One region of the Microbacterium sp. LMI13-1-1.1 genome, then DNA from elsewhere that is predicted to be linked to it. Evidence: predicted binding sites of a transcription regulator. Region 1 holds the regulator's gene; each other region holds the start of a gene.
The links. The regulator LexA, encoded in region 1, represses DNA repair genes until DNA is damaged. The targets are predictions, from matches to a motif close to TCGAACANNTGTTCGA.
Positions count from the first base shown of each region.

Region 2: the regulator LexA is predicted to act here: its motif matches at 1,515-1,530, upstream of recA (recombinase RecA).
Region 3: the regulator LexA is predicted to act here: its motif matches at 2,769-2,784, upstream of MRBLMI13_RS15500 (HNH endonuclease signature motif containing protein).

Region 1 is NZ_JBFPNL010000006.1:555,972-561,131, reverse strand. Features, by position in the region: gene MRBLMI13_RS16120 (histidinol-phosphate transaminase) at 1-276, opposite strand, end outside; gene MRBLMI13_RS16115 (LysM peptidoglycan-binding domain-containing protein) at 368-730, opposite strand; gene lexA (transcriptional repressor LexA) at 1,012-1,698, shown strand; gene MRBLMI13_RS16105 (S9 family peptidase) at 1,808-3,667, shown strand; gene smpB (SsrA-binding protein SmpB) at 3,668-4,144, opposite strand; gene ftsX (permease-like cell division protein FtsX) at 4,229-5,143, opposite strand; gene ftsE (cell division ATP-binding protein FtsE) at 5,140-5,160, opposite strand, start outside.
Region 2 is NZ_JBFPNL010000001.1:479,265-484,424, reverse strand. Features, by position in the region: gene recA (recombinase RecA) at 275-1,318, opposite strand; gene MRBLMI13_RS02265 (DUF3046 domain-containing protein) at 1,586-1,810, opposite strand; gene MRBLMI13_RS02260 (helix-turn-helix domain-containing protein) at 1,835-2,143, opposite strand; gene MRBLMI13_RS02255 (CinA family protein) at 2,285-2,767, opposite strand; gene pgsA (CDP-diacylglycerol--glycerol-3-phosphate 3-phosphatidyltransferase) at 2,764-3,339, opposite strand; gene MRBLMI13_RS02245 (FtsK/SpoIIIE family DNA translocase) at 3,339-5,160, opposite strand, start outside.
Region 3 is NZ_JBFPNL010000006.1:427,326-432,485, forward strand. Features, by position in the region: gene MRBLMI13_RS15490 (hypothetical protein) at 1-438, opposite strand, end outside; gene MRBLMI13_RS15495 (hypothetical protein) at 720-1,247, opposite strand; gene MRBLMI13_RS15500 (HNH endonuclease signature motif containing protein) at 1,402-2,739, opposite strand; gene MRBLMI13_RS15505 (alpha/beta fold hydrolase) at 2,843-3,586, shown strand; gene MRBLMI13_RS15510 (hypothetical protein) at 4,244-4,393, shown strand; gene MRBLMI13_RS15515 (ABC-F family ATP-binding cassette domain-containing protein) at 4,433-5,160, shown strand, end outside.

The DNA of each region.
Region 1 (5,160 bases):
CGCCCAGATCTGATCCGCCTCGAGACCGTGGCCGAGGTACTCGGCGAACCCCTCGCGCAGCGTGGTGAACTCACGATCCGGGTAGCGGTTGACGTCTCGGAGCGCGACCGCGATGTCATCGAGGATATCGCTGGCCACGGCGTCCGGAACCGGATGCGTGTTCTCGTTGACGTTCAGTGCGATCGGGAGAGGCGCTTGAGGCGCTCCGTACGGCGTGAGCCCCCGGAGGTCGTCGCGAAGTGGCAGGTCGTCGAGTGATGCAGTCACCCTTCCCATGGTAGGCCGCGTTCGCCCCATGAATGCCCGTGGAGACCGAGTATGAAGGGGAACTCCCCCGCCTCGTTCCACGAATCGGGCGAAATCGGGCTCACTCCGAGTACTGCGCCGGAATCGCCAGCTCCTGACCGATCTGCAGCTCCCCGCCGCGCAGCAGGTTCAGCCGTGTGATGTCGCCGATCACGTCGCGCGGATCGGCCTCGGGCGCGATGCCCTCTGCGATCGACCAGAGGGTGTCGCCCGGCATCACGGTCACGGTCGCGAACGTCGCCGTCGCCGTCTGCTCGCCCGAGGCCATCGCGCTGCCGCCGCTGATCGCCGCGAAGGCGATTCCGACGGCGAGGGGCACCGCGGCGACGGCGAGCACGACGCGTCGACCACGCGCCGTCAGCCGGAGCCGCGTCGCCGGACGAGCCGGAAGGACTGCTGCACTGCTGAAGGTGATGGTGCTCATGTCGTGCTCCTCTGCATCTACCGCGTGGGCGGTGAAGTTGGCGTAGCGTTCGCATCCGCGCCTCGGCCGGGAGCCGGGGATGCGAAGCTACGTACCGAAGTTATCTTCGAATTCGAACATCTGTCAAGCGTTCTTCGAAACAGAAGTGCGAGAATCGGCCGACACGCTCGAACAGATCTTCCACATCGTCACGTTTCTCGGATACGGTTTCGATAGGAACACCCCATCACGGGCCTCCGACATTCGAACTGAGACGCCGGATCGCACACCTGAGGAGCACCATGAGCGACAACTCCGCCCCCGAGGCCGACGCCCCGCGCACTCGTCGCCGGAAGAGCCTGAGCCCGAAGCAGATGGCGATCCTCGAGGTCATCCAGACGTCGATCAGTCACTACGGCTACCCGCCGAGCATGCGCGAGATCGGCGACGCCGTCGGACTCAAGTCACTGTCCAGCGTGACTCATCAGCTGGGTCAGCTCGAGCTCAGCGGATATCTGCGCCGCGATCCGGGAAAGACCCGCGCGATGGAGGTGCTCATCGACCTCCCCGGCACGAGCGGTGAGAACCCTGCCGATGTGGCGACGCCCGTCGGAGACGCCGCACTGGTTCCCCTCGTCGGGCGCATCGCCGCCGGCGTTCCGATCACCGCCGACCAGCAGGTCGAGGAGATCTTCCCGCTCCCCCGTCAGCTCGTCGGCAAGGGCGACCTGTTCATGCTCAAGGTGTCGGGCGAGTCGATGATCGACGCCGCGATCTGCGATGGCGACTGGGTCGTCGTCCGTTCGCAGAACAGCGCAGAGAACGGTGAGATCGTGGCCGCCATGCTCGACGGCGAGGCCACCGTCAAGGTACTCCGGCGACGAGACGGCCACACGTGGCTGCTGCCTCGGAACTCCGCTTTCGAGCCGATCCTCGGCGACGAGGCCGTCGTGCTCGGCAAGATCGTCGCGGTGCTCCGCTCCGTCTGACCCTCTCCGCACACGAGCCTCCGGGATCGTGCATTCTCGGAGACCTCGTCGCCTGGCCCGAAACCCACCCTGTGTGACGCCGTGAGCCGGTGCACCATAGGCTCGAACCATGTCGTCGCCGTTCGGTACCTGGCCCTCTCCGTTCACTCCCGACCGGATCGCCGCGTCGTCTCCGAGGATCGACGGCGCCGCCTTCGTCGGCGATGACATCTGGTGGGGCGAGTCGGTGCCTGCCGAGGGCGGTCGCCTGACCGTACGAAGTTCGAGCGGCGCCGAGATCCTCCCCGCGCCCTGGAGTGCACGGTCGCGCGTGCACGAGTACGGCGGAGGGGCGTGGACGGCGGATGCCGACGGGACACTGTTCTTCGTCGAGGCCAAGGATCAGCGTGTGCATCGGATGCCCCGCGGTGGCGCCCCGATGCCCCTGACTCCCGCGGGGCCGGCACATGGCGGCCTGCGCCTGCAGAACGGGCGACTGTTCGCGGTGCGGGAGGACCTCTCGGTCGACCCGCACCAGCGCGGCATCGTCGAGATCCCGACAGACGGGTCCGCCTCCGACGATCCGACGCTGCTGAAGGTGCTCGTGGAGGGAGAGTCGTTCTACGCGCATCCTGCACTGTCTCCAGACGGGACTCGCGCCGCGTGGGTCGAATGGTCGGGCGAACGGATGCCGTGGCAGCACGCGTCGCTGGTGCTCTCCGACGGCACCGGCCGGACGGAGCTGCCCACGCGAGCCGCCCTCCAGCCGGAGTGGACGGACGACGGCGAGATCCTGTACTCGGATGACCCTTCCGGTCGCTGGGCGCTGCACCGACAGCACGTCGACGGCCGCGAAGCGGTCGGTCCCGCAGAGCGGATCGCCGACACGGACGCCGACACGGGGTACGGACTCTGGGTGCTCGGCAATCGCTGGTATCGACCGCTCGCCGACGGTCGCATCGTGGCGGTGCGCACGAACGGACGCGACGAGGTGGACGTCATCGAGCGGGACGGCGGTGCCCACCGCATCCCCGTTCCCGCCGACGGCCATGTCAGCATCGATGATGTCGCAGGCACCCGAGTGCTCCTCTCCGGCAACAGCTCGACGACCGCGCCAGGTGTCTGGTGCGTCGACGTCGACTCCGGCGACATAGAGGTGGTCGCGGGAGCGACGCCGGCCGACCCGACGTGGATGCCCGCAGCATCAGAGATCCTGGTCGATGGCGCTCACGGCCCTGTCCATGCTTTCGTCTACGAGCCCGTGAATCCGTCGGCTTCAGCCGCGGACGACGAGCTCCCGCCCTACCTCGTGCTCGTGCACGGCGGCCCGACCGCCCATGTGACGGGCGCCTCGTCCGCGGCCATCGCGTTCTGGACCAGCCGCGGCATCGGCGTGCTCGACGTCAACTACGGCGGATCGACGGGATACGGGCGCGCCTACCGAGAACGACTCGACGGCGGATGGGGCGTGGTCGACGTCGACGATGTGATCGCCGCAGCGCGCGGCCTCGCCGACGCCGGGCTCGCCGACCCCGACCGCATCGCGATCCGCGGGGGCTCGGCCGGCGGCTGGACGGTGCTCTCGTCGCTGGTGCGGGGCGGCACGTTCGCCGCGGGCATCAGCCGATACGGAGTGGCCGATCTGCGGATGCTGACCGAGCACTCGCACGACTTCGAGGCGCACTACGTCGAGGGCCTGGTGGGACCGCTGCCCGAGGCCGAGGCGCTCTACGTCGATCGTTCTCCCCTGACGCATGCCGATCGGATCGGCGTGCCCGTGCTGCTCATGCAGGGAGCGGAGGACCGTGTCGTGCCGCCGTCGCAGTCCGAAGCGATCCGCGACGCGCTGGCGCAGCGAGGCGTCGAGCACGAGTATGTGCTCTACCCGGGTGAGGGCCACGGCTTCCGTGCGAGCGAGACCATCATCGACGCACTCGAGAGGGAGCTCGGCTTTCTCGGACGCGTGTTCGGCTTCACGCCCGCGCGCTGATCACTCCCCGACGCGGTTGCGCAGGCGCATGGCGCGGTCGGCCTCGCGGGTGTCCTGACGCTCACGCAGCGTCTGACGCTTGTCGTATTCCTTCTTGCCCTTGGCGAGGGCGATCTCGACCTTGGCCCGACCGTCCGAGAAGTACAGCTTCAGCGGGATCAGCGTGTAGCCGCCGGCGGACACCGCATGCTGCAGCTTCGCGATCTCCTCGCGGTGCAGCAGCAGCTTGCGGACGCGCTTGGCGGAGTGGTTGGTCCAGTGCCCCTGCGAGTACTCCGGAATGTGCACGGAATCGAGGAAGACCTCGTTCCCCTTGACGAACGCATACCCGTCGCTGAGGTTCGCGCGTCCCTGACGCAACGACTTGACCTCGGTGCCGGTGAGCACCATCCCCGCCTCGTACGACTTCTCGATGTTGTAGTCGTGACGTGCGCGACGATTGGTCGCGATGACCTTCTCCCCGCGTTCCCTGGGCATGATTCTCTCCTGATCCGTGTCGCGCAGTGTTCCAGAGCCCGAGTCGGGCGCACGACAGCCTGTCAGTCTATACCGGCGAGCCGCTCATGTGCGAAGCCAGCGCCGGATCGCGAAGCCCGCCGAGAGCGCGGCCAGCACGACACCGATCCCGATCAGCACGGGGACGACGACGACGGCATCCTGCATCGACACCCACGTCGTGATGAACGGCACGCGTCCTCGAAGGTAGCCGTCGACACCGAAATGCACCCCGGCGACGACCGCAGCGCTCGCGAGGGCCGAGCCGAGGAACGCGGCGAACACGCCCTCCAGCACGAACGGCGTCTGGATGAAGCGGTTGGATGCACCCACCAGACGCATGATCCCGATCTCCTTGCGCCTGGCGTAGGCGGAGAGTCTGATGGTCGTGCCGATCAGCAGGATGGCGGCGATCAGCATCAGCGTGGCGATCCCCACCGCGATGTATGTCGCGACCGTCAACGCGGAGAAGAGCGGCTCGAGGTACTGCAACTGGTCCTGCACCTGCTCGACGCCGGCGACGCCGTTGAACGCCTCGGAGATCACCTGAGACTGGCCGGGGTCCTTCATGGTGACGAAGAAGACCTCGAACGCCTGCTCCGGGGTGATGACGCTCGCCTGGTCCTCGCCGAGCTGCTCGACGAGCTTGGCGTAGGTGTCCTCCTTGGAGTCGAAGGTGACCTCGCTGATGAGGGGGGCGAGCGCCTCGCCCTCGAGCTGGGCCCGCACGGCGTTCACCTGCTCCTCTGAGGCACCACCGTCGACACAGGTGTCCTGCTCGGAGATGTCGGAGCACATGTACACGGCGACCTGGGCCCGCTCGGTCCAGTACCCGCGCATGGTGCCGATCTGCGCCTGCATGAGGATCGCAGCGCCGACGAATGTCAGCGACACGAACGTGACGAGAACGACGGAGATGACCATCGAGATGTTCCGTCGGAGGCCGCCGAGGGCCTCGGTGAGGATGAGTCCGATTCTCATGACGTCGGCCCCACTTC
Region 2 (5,160 bases), on a different contig from region 1:
CGCGAGCAGGATGACGCTCACTGGGCCCACGAGAGTCGATGGGCGCGACGGGATTCGAATCTCGGCTCGAGATGCCCCCTGTCGACTGCCACACCCCGGCGTCTGGCGCCGAACGAGCTATCGCGCTTTCGACCTCCGGACCTTCCCGGTCGACCGACTTCGCGCGTGTGTCGTCACGACCGAAAAGGGGGATGATGGGGGCGAGCTGCTCAGGCCCGCCCCCGCCATCACTCATGGTTCACTCCGGGTGTTCCCCAACCGCGAACCATCACGCTCATGCCGGACGACGCTCGGCGAGCTCGTCAGCAGGCGCCTCGGTGGCTCCTCCGATGCCGAGCTTCTGCTTGATCTGCGTCTCGATTGCAAGCGCGACATCCGGGTTCTTGAGGAGGAACGTCCGCGCGTTCTCCTTGCCCTGGCCCAGCTGGTCGCCGTCGTAGGTGTACCACGATCCGGACTTCTTCACGATGGCGTGCTCGACACCGAAGTCGATCAGGCTGCCCTCGCGCGAGATGCCGACGCCATACAGGATGTCGAACTCCGCCTGCTTGAACGGCGGTGCCATCTTGTTCTTCACCACCTTGACCCTGGTGCGGTTTCCGACTGCATCGGTGCCGTCCTTCAGCGTCTCGATGCGGCGGATGTCCATGCGGACCGACGCGTAGAACTTCAGCGCCTTTCCACCCGCGGTGGTCTCGGGCGATCCGAAGAAGACGCCGATCTTCTCGCGCAGCTGGTTGATGAAGATCATCGTGGTGTTCGTCTGGTTGAGTCCACCCGTGAGCTTTCGCAGTGCCTGCGACATCAGTCGAGCCTGCAGACCCACGTGGGAGTCACCCATCTCGCCCTCGATCTCAGCCCGAGGCACGAGAGCCGCGACGGAGTCGATGACGATCAGATCGATGGCGCCGGAGCGGACGAGCATGTCCGCGATCTCGAGCGCCTGCTCACCCGTATCGGGCTGCGAGACGAGAAGAGCGTCGATGTCGACACCGAGCTTCGCGGCGTAGTCGGGGTCGAGCGCATGCTCGGCATCGATGAAGGCGGCGATCCCGCCGGCACGCTGGGCGTTTGCAATCGCGTGCAGCGTGAGCGTCGTCTTACCCGAGGACTCGGGGCCGTAGATCTCGACGATTCGTCCACGCGGGAGCCCTCCGACGCCGAGGGCGACATCGAGAGCGATCGAACCGGTCGGGATGACGGCGACGGGTGCGCGCTCGTCGCTGCCCAGTCGCATGACCGAGCCCTTTCCGAACTGACGGTCGATCTGGGCGAGTGCTGTCTCGAGGGACTTCTCGCGGTCAGCGGGTGATGGCATGACGTGCTCCTTATGCTCGCGTGGTGCCGCCTGTAGGCTGTCGCGGTCCTCCCGGCTGGGCGGAACTCTCCGACAAGGCGTATGGCTCTTCGGCTTGCTGTTCACCGTACGAGGGGCCTCGGACATTGCGTCGTCAGCTCCGCGAAACAGGGAGAACACCGTCTCCGAACCACTTGTGCAGAAGACTACGCCCGTTTCGAACACATATTCGACGACACGCCGTCACGGCATGTCGTTAGTCGAACGCTCGTCGTATGCGTCGGAGGGTCATCGCTTGCGCGGCTCGAGGCGCCCGGCGCCGTGCCGCCGCTCCTGAGGCACATCGGTCTCGGCGCACAGCGCCAGCCAGATGTCACGCGGGGGAACGCCCGCGTCCAGAGCCTGGTCCGCAGTGCGTCCGGCGAGCTGGGTCAGAATGAGGTCACTGACGAGCGACGACCCTCGACCGCCGAATTCCGCGTCGACTGCGCGGAGGAACTCACTGCGACGCATCAGAGAACGAAGAGAATCCGACGCTCAGTGAAGCGAAAGCTCTGGCTCGACGGAAGCCACGAGGTCATCGGGAACGACATCGGGGAAGACCTGGATGCCCTCGAGAACGGAGATGCGGTCGCCGACCTCTCGCATGATGATCGAGATGGGAACATCCAGAGCATCGGCCACCGAGGCGAGAATCTCGCTCGACGCCTCTTTCTGGCCCCGCTCGACCTCACTGAGATAGCCCAGGGCCACGGATGCCTTGCTTGCAACCTGCCGGAGCGTACGCCCCTTCTGCAGGCGGAAGTCCCTCAGCACATCGCCGATTTCCTGTCGTACAAGAATCATCGGAACCTCCTCCCAGATCGCCTTCTCGAGGTCTCCCTCGAGGAGACCGCCAGTCTAGTCCTACCGACCTTCACAAAATCTACCTTCGCACGCTGTGCTTTCGGTGTGAGCACATAGGACATAACGGAACCCGCGCATCAGCTATTCCCGCAGGATCCGCGCGAGCATGGCCACGGCCGCATCGACCGTCTGAGCGCGGACCTGGGCGCGATCGCCGTCGAACCTGAATGCCTCGCTCACGGACGTGTACGGGGTCACCACGGCGATGTGCACCGTGCCGATGGGCTGACCGTCGGGTGTGTCCGGTCCCGCGATCCCCGTGGTCGAGACGCCGACGTCAGCAGGGACTCCGGAGACCTGCAGCGCGCGACGCGCCCCAGCCGCCATCTGCAGCGCCACATCGGGGTGCACGGGCCCGTGCGCATCGAGCAGGCCGTCGTCGACCCCCAGAAGCGTGTGCTTCACAGGGGTGGCGTAGGCGACGATCGCTCCTCGCAGCGACGCCGACGCGCCTGGCACCGAGACGAATTCCGCAGCGAGAGCTCCGCCCGACAGCGACTCCGCGATACCGAGGGTCCAGCCACGCTCGATCAGCGCGGCGAGCACCTCCGACGCCGACGTCACGACGGCTGCCGTGCCCCTCGCACCTGCGCCACGATGTAGTCGATGCCACTCGCGACGGTGAGGATCAGCGCCAGGATCATCAGGATCGCCGTTCCGACCACCCACAGCTGGGGTCCTATCACCACGTGCAGCGGGAGCAGCGCCCAGGAAAGAGCCACGGCCTGAACCGCGGTCTTGATCTTGCCCATCCACGCGGCCGCCACGACGTGCTCCTTCGCGACCATGAGGCGGTGGATCGTGATGCCCCACTCGCGGATCAGGATCACGATCACGACCCACCAGTTGAGCTCCCCGAGCACGGCGAGTCCGATGAAGCCCGCTCCCGTGAGCAGCTTGTCAGCGATCGGATCCCACAGCTTGCCGAAGTCGGTGACGATGTTGTGGCGACGCGCGAGATAGCCGTCGACCCAGTCGGTGGAGATGCCCACGACGAACAGGATCGCCGCAACCCAACGGATGACGATGTCATCGAGCCCGTAGGTACCGCCCATCAGGAGCAGGATGAAGAAGATCACCGCAAGCGGTATACGCGCGATGGTGATCGCGTTGGGGAGCTGCCGTGGAATAGCCATCAGTCTCGTCCTGTCAGTCCCCAGGCGTCTTCGTCGCCGTCGTCTTCAGCTTCGACCACCGGCAGCCCCTGGAACTGGGCCTCGACCGGGTCGTGCGGTGCTCCGGCCGCGGTTGCGGCAGAAGTGGGAGCGGCCGGCTTCTGTGGAGCGTCGTCGCCGCGCAGTTTCGCCATGACCTGGGGCAGCTGCTCGGCCGTCGCCAGCACGTCACGCGCCTTGGAGCCCTCAGACGGGCCGACGATCTCTCGCGACTCGAGGAGGTCCATCAGGCGACCCGCCTTGGCGAATCCGACGCGCAGCTTGCGCTGCAGCATGGATGTCGATCCGAACTGCGACGACACGATGAGTTCGGCGGCCGCGAGGAGAAGCTCGAGGTCGTCCCCGATGTCCTCGTCCACCTCCTTCTTCTTCGTGGGCTCGAGTGCTTCCTGCACGTCCGCGCGGTAGTCGGGACGAGCCTGACGGGTGACGTGCTTGACGACCGCGTCGATCTCCTTCTCGTCGACCCACGCTCCCTGCAGACGGAACGGCTTGGATGATCCCATCGGCGAGAACAGCGCATCGCCCTGGCCGATGAGCTTGTCGGCACCGGGGCTGTCGAGGATCACTCGGCTGTCTGTGACGCTCGTCACCGCGAACGCGAGGCGCGACGGGACGTTGGCCTTGATCAGACCGGTCACGACGTCGACGCTGGGGCGCTGGGTGGCGAGCACCAGGTGGATTCCGGATGCTCGCGCGAGCTGGGTGATGCGGACGATCGAATCCTCCACATCGCGCGGGGCGACCATCATCAGGTCTGCGAGCTCGTCGACGACCACCAGCAGGTACGGGTACGGCTTGAGCACGCGTTCGCTGCCGACAGGGAGCTCGACCTCACCGGCGCGCACCGCCCGGTTGAAGTCGTCGATGTGGCGGAATCCGAACGACGCGAGGTCGTCGTACCGCATGTCCATCTCCTTCACGACCCACTGCAGCGCCTCGGCGGCCTTCTTGGGATTCGTGATGATGGGCGTGATCAGGTGCGGAACGCCCGCATAGCTCGTCAGCTCCACCCGCTTCGGGTCGATCAGGACCATCCGCACGTCCGTGGGCCGAGCGCGCATGAGCAGGCTCGTGATCATCGAGTTGACGAAGCTGGACTTACCCGACCCTGTGGAACCGGCGACCAGGAGGTGTGGCATCTTCGCGAGGTTCGCGATGACGATGTTGCCGCCGACGTCCTTTCCGACGCCGATCGTCATCGGATGCGTGCTCTTGTGCGCCGCGGGCGACCGCAGCACATCGCCGAGCGCGACCATCTCCTTGTCGGCGTTGGGGATCTCGATGCCGATCGCGCTCTTGCCCGGGATCGGCGAGAGGATACGCACATCGTTGGACGCGACCGCGTAGGCGAAGTTGTTGCTCAGCTGGAGGATCTTCTCGACCTTCACGCCGTGGCCGACCTCCACCTCGTACTGGGTGACTGTCGGACCACGAGAGAATCCGGTGACCTTCGCGTCGACCTTGAACTGGGTCAGCACGCTCGTGATCTGCTCGATCACCTTGTCGGTCGCTTCAGAACGCATGACCGGCGGCGGTCCTTCGACCAGCAGCCCCGGCGAGGGAAGCACGTAGGGGGTCACGGGCGCCTGCGGCCCCTTCTCCCCCGGCCCCGGGGTTCCGAAGCCGTCGAGTCCGGGCAGCTCGGGCATCTCGCCCGTGTCGGACTCGTCGTCGAGGAGCGCGGTGGTCTGCTGCCCGGCCAACGACTCGGTCACCGAGCGCACGTCGGACAGCACCTCCGTCGCGGCATCCGAGGCGTTCTCCACGACGACGGCCTGG
Region 3 (5,160 bases), 130 kb from region 1:
GCCGAGGTCCACCTGCGCGGTGTATCGGATGTCCACCCGGGCCGGGTACACGCCGGGTTCGCGGTAGACGTGGCTGGTCGGGGTCGGTGTGAACTGCGCCTGGCCGAGCGCCTCCCACGTCTGCCCCGGCGTTGTCAGCGTCGCGGAGCTGCCGTCGCCGTAGGTGTAGTCGTATCCGGCCGGGACGAATCGCACGCGCAGTGGCACGCCGAACAGCTCGCCGCCTTGGATCTGCGGTGTCGCAGCACCGGTGAAGTTGGTCGGCATCCCAGCGATCCCGACGTTTCCGGGTTCGGCGGTGGCGAGGACGGATGCCGGGGCGAACCGCGCGAGGTCGGAGATGGTGATCGTCGGAGTGCCCGTCGCCGGCGGGGTGGTCGCCGGGGCTGCGGGCCTGTTCGGACGGGGTGCGCATCGCGTGGTGCCCGAGTCGTCCATGCACGCCGCGAGATCGATCGCCTCCTGGCTCGGCCCCGACGGCGTGCCGGGGCCGGATGGACCGCCTGGGCTGCCTGGTCTGCCGTTGCTCTTGCGCGAGTTCGTGCCAGGATCTGTGCTCGGCTGCTGTTGCGTGCCCGAGATCGTGAGAGACGAGCCATCGGTTGAGCCGCAGAGGCCCATCATCTGCGACGACGTGGTACAGGCCGAAGCAAGCTCGGCAGGGGCACTTGGTGCGGCCAGCATAAGCATGAGCGTCATCAACGCTGTCACTGCACTGATCAACACGCTTCCTCGTCTGCGGAATCCTCGTGAGCGATAAGTAGATGATTGCCGTCGCCGGCGAACTCCACATGCTGCGCAACAACGTCGCCTCGGTCAGGAGGCGTTACGTCGGTGCCACCCGCATCAACGACTCGAAACTGGGATACGTCTATGCACACGATCCCTTCAACCGTCGTGGTCGGCTCGTCACCGCCTGCTTCGGTGCCGCGGAACGACAAGATCTTTGCTTCTCCGCTAGCCCGTAACCCCCATTCGCGCAGTGACCTCTGAGCGTCGATGTCACTTTCGAGCGCGCTCGACGTGAGGAATTCCTGTGGGTCTGGCTCTGATTCACCACGCACCCGAGCGCTTAGGGCGTCGAAGTACGCCCGGTACACCTCTTCCGCTGCCGCGAATGCCTCCGCCTCACTGGCGAAGGCGGGTGTCGGCGTGGGAGCAGGGGCAGGCGCCGGAGCGCACCCGAGCACCTGGCCCAGCGTGAGCCCGACGATCACGACACCCGCACTTCTCCGATGCGTCGTCATCGCCGTCTCATCCCGGGGGCAGCTGTTGATGTCGGTCGAGTCGGGAGCGTCGGCAAGGGTCGCGAGCGAGGAGGGGTCACCGCGCCACCGTAGTGAAATCTTGCTCGACCGCGTCGCAGTTCTCCACAGGTCAGAACCAGCATGAGCGCACACCTCAGAACGGCGCGGGCACAGCATCCTCCGTCACGGTGAACGTCACCGTGTTCGGTGCAGGAGGAGTGTCGACATAGGTTCGGCCGGTGGGACTCGTCCACTCCACGACTCCGCCTGGCTTCTGCTCGACGTGCCAGGGGGAGTGGTGTTTCAGAACATGATGTCGGCGACAGAAGGACGCGAGGTTCGTCTCGCAGGTCGCGCCACCCGTCGAGGCAGCATGATTGTGGTCTAGATCGCATTTGCGAGCCACGATCCCGCAGGTGGGGAAGCGGCATCGCTGGTCACGCGCACGCAGATGCCTGCGCAGGTGACGGCTCGGTCGATACCGGTCGACCGCGAGGACTCGACCGCTGATCGGATGCGTCAGCACTCGGTCCCACCCCTTCGTCTGGCCTGCCATCTTGCGCGCCGTGTCGACATCGATCGGGGTCCGCCCATCGAGTTCGGCCGGCGGTGCCGCATCGGCATCAGGCGCGGCGTGCGCGTCATCATCCATCAGCGTCGTCACCGGAACAGTGATCTCGATCCGGGCGTTGATGGCACCGAGCAGCCCGTCTTCGCTGTCGTGACCTGTCGGCTGCCCGCTGAGCACGAGATCGGCGAGCAGATCGGCACGGATCTCATCGACCGTCCGATCGTCCGGCTCGAACTCGCTGCCGTCGCGAGCTGCCTGTCGCCTCGCGCGAAGGTTCTCGTTGCGCAGTGCGTGCGCCATCTGCGAGAGACGGTCGAACATGCCGTGGACGAGCGCGGCGGGCGCGTGCGTGTGCAGCGCCGCCATCCCGTCTTCGCTATCCGTCACCCAGACGCGTCGTTGAGACCTCGCTCGACGGTGTCTCTCCGACACCGTCGTCGGAGCGAACCGCTCGGCCACTCGTCGCGCCAGGGTGCGCAGACGGTTGGGCGACTCCGCCTCGGCGATCGGAAGGATGACCGCGGAGTACTTCTCACGATCGCTGGGCGACTCGATACCCGACCCCGCGTCGACGATCACCCGAGAATGAGCCGAGCTGATCCGCCCAGCCCCCTGCGCCGCCCACACGGCCGGAAACTGGTCGACCAGCAGCTCTGCGGCCGCCATCCGGCGCTCGATCGTGCGATCGCTGACGCGCTGCACTGCACCGATCTCGGCAGCCACGGTGCGAAGAGAGTGGTCGCCTCTGTCGGGGTGATCGCCCTGCTTGGCGATGTCCACCGCCAGTCGTCCGGCGATGGCCAGCAGCCCGTCGCGTGCGGCGCTCATGCTGCTCAGCGTCGCCTCCGCGACCTGCAGCGCGTCGACGAGATCGGCGAGTGTCGCCATCTGTGCGTCCGTCGCGTCGAGCAGTGCTGTCATGTCATAAGTAGATCAGAGACCACCGACATTCGAAGATAAATACGAAACATTCCGATCTGGATATGATCACGGAAGAGTAACGGAAGCGTGCAACACTGACGGGATGCTCCTCCACGCGATCGACACCGGAACAGGCCCAGGCACGGTGCTCCTGCTGCACGGAATGATGGGGTCGTCCGAGAGCTGGTGGCGCCTGATCCCGCCGCTCACAGCCAACGGCCACCGCGTGATCGCTCTCGATCTGCCCGGTCACGGCCTGTCGGAGCGCGACCCGCAGCTCACGGTCGCGCGTGCCGCGGCCTCGGTGGTCGAGACGGTCGGGCACCTCGCCCCCGGGCGCCCACTCGCAGCCATCGGCCACTCCTACGGCGCGACCGTTCTCGCCGCGTCCGCCGAGATGCTGCAGCCCGACCTGTCTGTGTATGTCGACTCGGCGCTCTGTCTGACCGGGGGACACGACCGCGCGGCTCTCACGGCGCAGTATGCACGCGACCGCAGAGCGCGCCTGTCTCCGGAAGATCTGCTCAGATCCCGCCCCTTCTACTCCGCGCAGGATGCCGAGGTGGAGGCTCGCGCCGCCGCACTCTTCGACCCGGCGACGACAGTGTCGATCTCCTGCGACACGGATCACTCCTGGCTTCCCGAAGCCGGCTCGATCGTCCTGCGGGCAGAACCGAGCGCATGGGTCAGCGACGACGACGCCCGCAGATTCGCGGCGAACGGCGCTGATGTCCGCAGCATCCCCGGGGCCGCGCACACCATCTGGTACAGCCACTTCGACGCATTCACCGCGTCCCTCCCCGAACTCTTCGGCCCACCGCCACCGCCACCGCACGCGCTGTCATAGCCTCGGATCAGACGACCGCGATGTCACCCTCGAACGCGGTGCTCGCGGACTTCGGGATCCCCGCTGCGGATCACGAGGACCTCCGGAACCTCCCCGGAGGCCGCGGTCTCACCTGGCGCGCGGCCGACACAGTCCTGCGCCCCTCGGCCGGAGACGGCGAGACGCTGTGGAAGGCGAACGTCCTCGCGCATCTGCCGCACACCTCGGCATTCCGCACGCCGCGCCCGATCCCGTCGGCATCCGGAGCGTGGACGATCGCCGGCTGGGAGGCCTGGGAGTGGCTGCCCGGTCACACGGATGAGACCCGCGTGTCCGACGTGCTCGCCACCGCCGCGGCGTTTCATGGAGCTGTCGCAGACATCGATCGTCCGGACGTCCTCGATGCCGCACGCGACCCCTGGGCGCGGTCGGACAGGATCGCCTGGCAAGAAGAAGACCTGCCGCCCGGCGACACACTCCGGCGACTCGCTGCCGCCTTCCGCCCCGTCACCGCCCCGGCCCAGATCATCCACGGCGATCTTCTCGGCAACGTGATGTTCGAACGGGGGCAACCCCCGGTGATCATCGACTGGGCTCCTTACTGGCGTCCGGGTTGGCTTCGCCGACGCGATCGTGTTGGCCGATGCCGCGTGCTGGCATCGTCTCGCACCGGCGGACATGCTGAGGCTCGCAGACGAGAGAGCAGACGGGCGCCAGCACATCATCCGCGCCCTCGTGTTCCGCATCGCGACCTTCCAGCTCCTGGGCGTCTGGGATGCCGAGATGGAGGCGCGCCATGCTTCCGCTGTCACCGCAGCGCTCAGCTGACCGGCTCACCCAGCGTGCCCGACTACCCTGGGGAGTGATATGGCACATCTTCTCGGGGCAGAAGCCCTTCATCTCGAATATCCGACGAGGGTCGTCTTCGACTCCGTGACCCTCGGCATCGAAGAAGGTGACCGCATCGGCATCGTCGGCCGCAACGGCGACGGCAAGTCGAGCCTCCTGGGGATGCTGGCAGGCCTCAAGGAGCCGAGCTCGGGCCGCGTCACGGTGCGCGGCGGAACGACCATCGGCGTCCTCGACCAGGCCGACACCCTCAGCGACGACCTCACGATCAGCGCCGCGGTCGTCGGAGACACCCCGGAATACGAGTGGGCGGGCGACCCCCGCATCCGTGATGTCATCGAGGGACTGCTGAAGGACCTGCCGTGGGATGCCGAGATCGGCTCTCTCAGCGGTGGTCAACGTCGTCGCGTCTCGCTCGCCAAGCTGCTGACGGGTGACTGGGACGTCATCGCGCTCGACGAGCCCACCAACCATCTCGACGTCGAAGCCATCACCTGGTTGGCCGGGCACCTCAAGAAGAGGTGGAGCCCGAACTCCGGAGCGCTCATGGTCGTGACTCACGACCGATGGTTCCTCGACGAGATCTCGACCGAGACCTGGGAGGTGCACGACCGTATCGTCGAGCCCTTCGAGGGCGGGTACGCCGCATACATTCTGCAGCGCGTCGAACGCGACCGGATGTCGGCCGCCACCGAGGCCAAGCGACAGAACCTCGCGAAGAAGGAGCTCGCGTGGCTGCGCCGAGG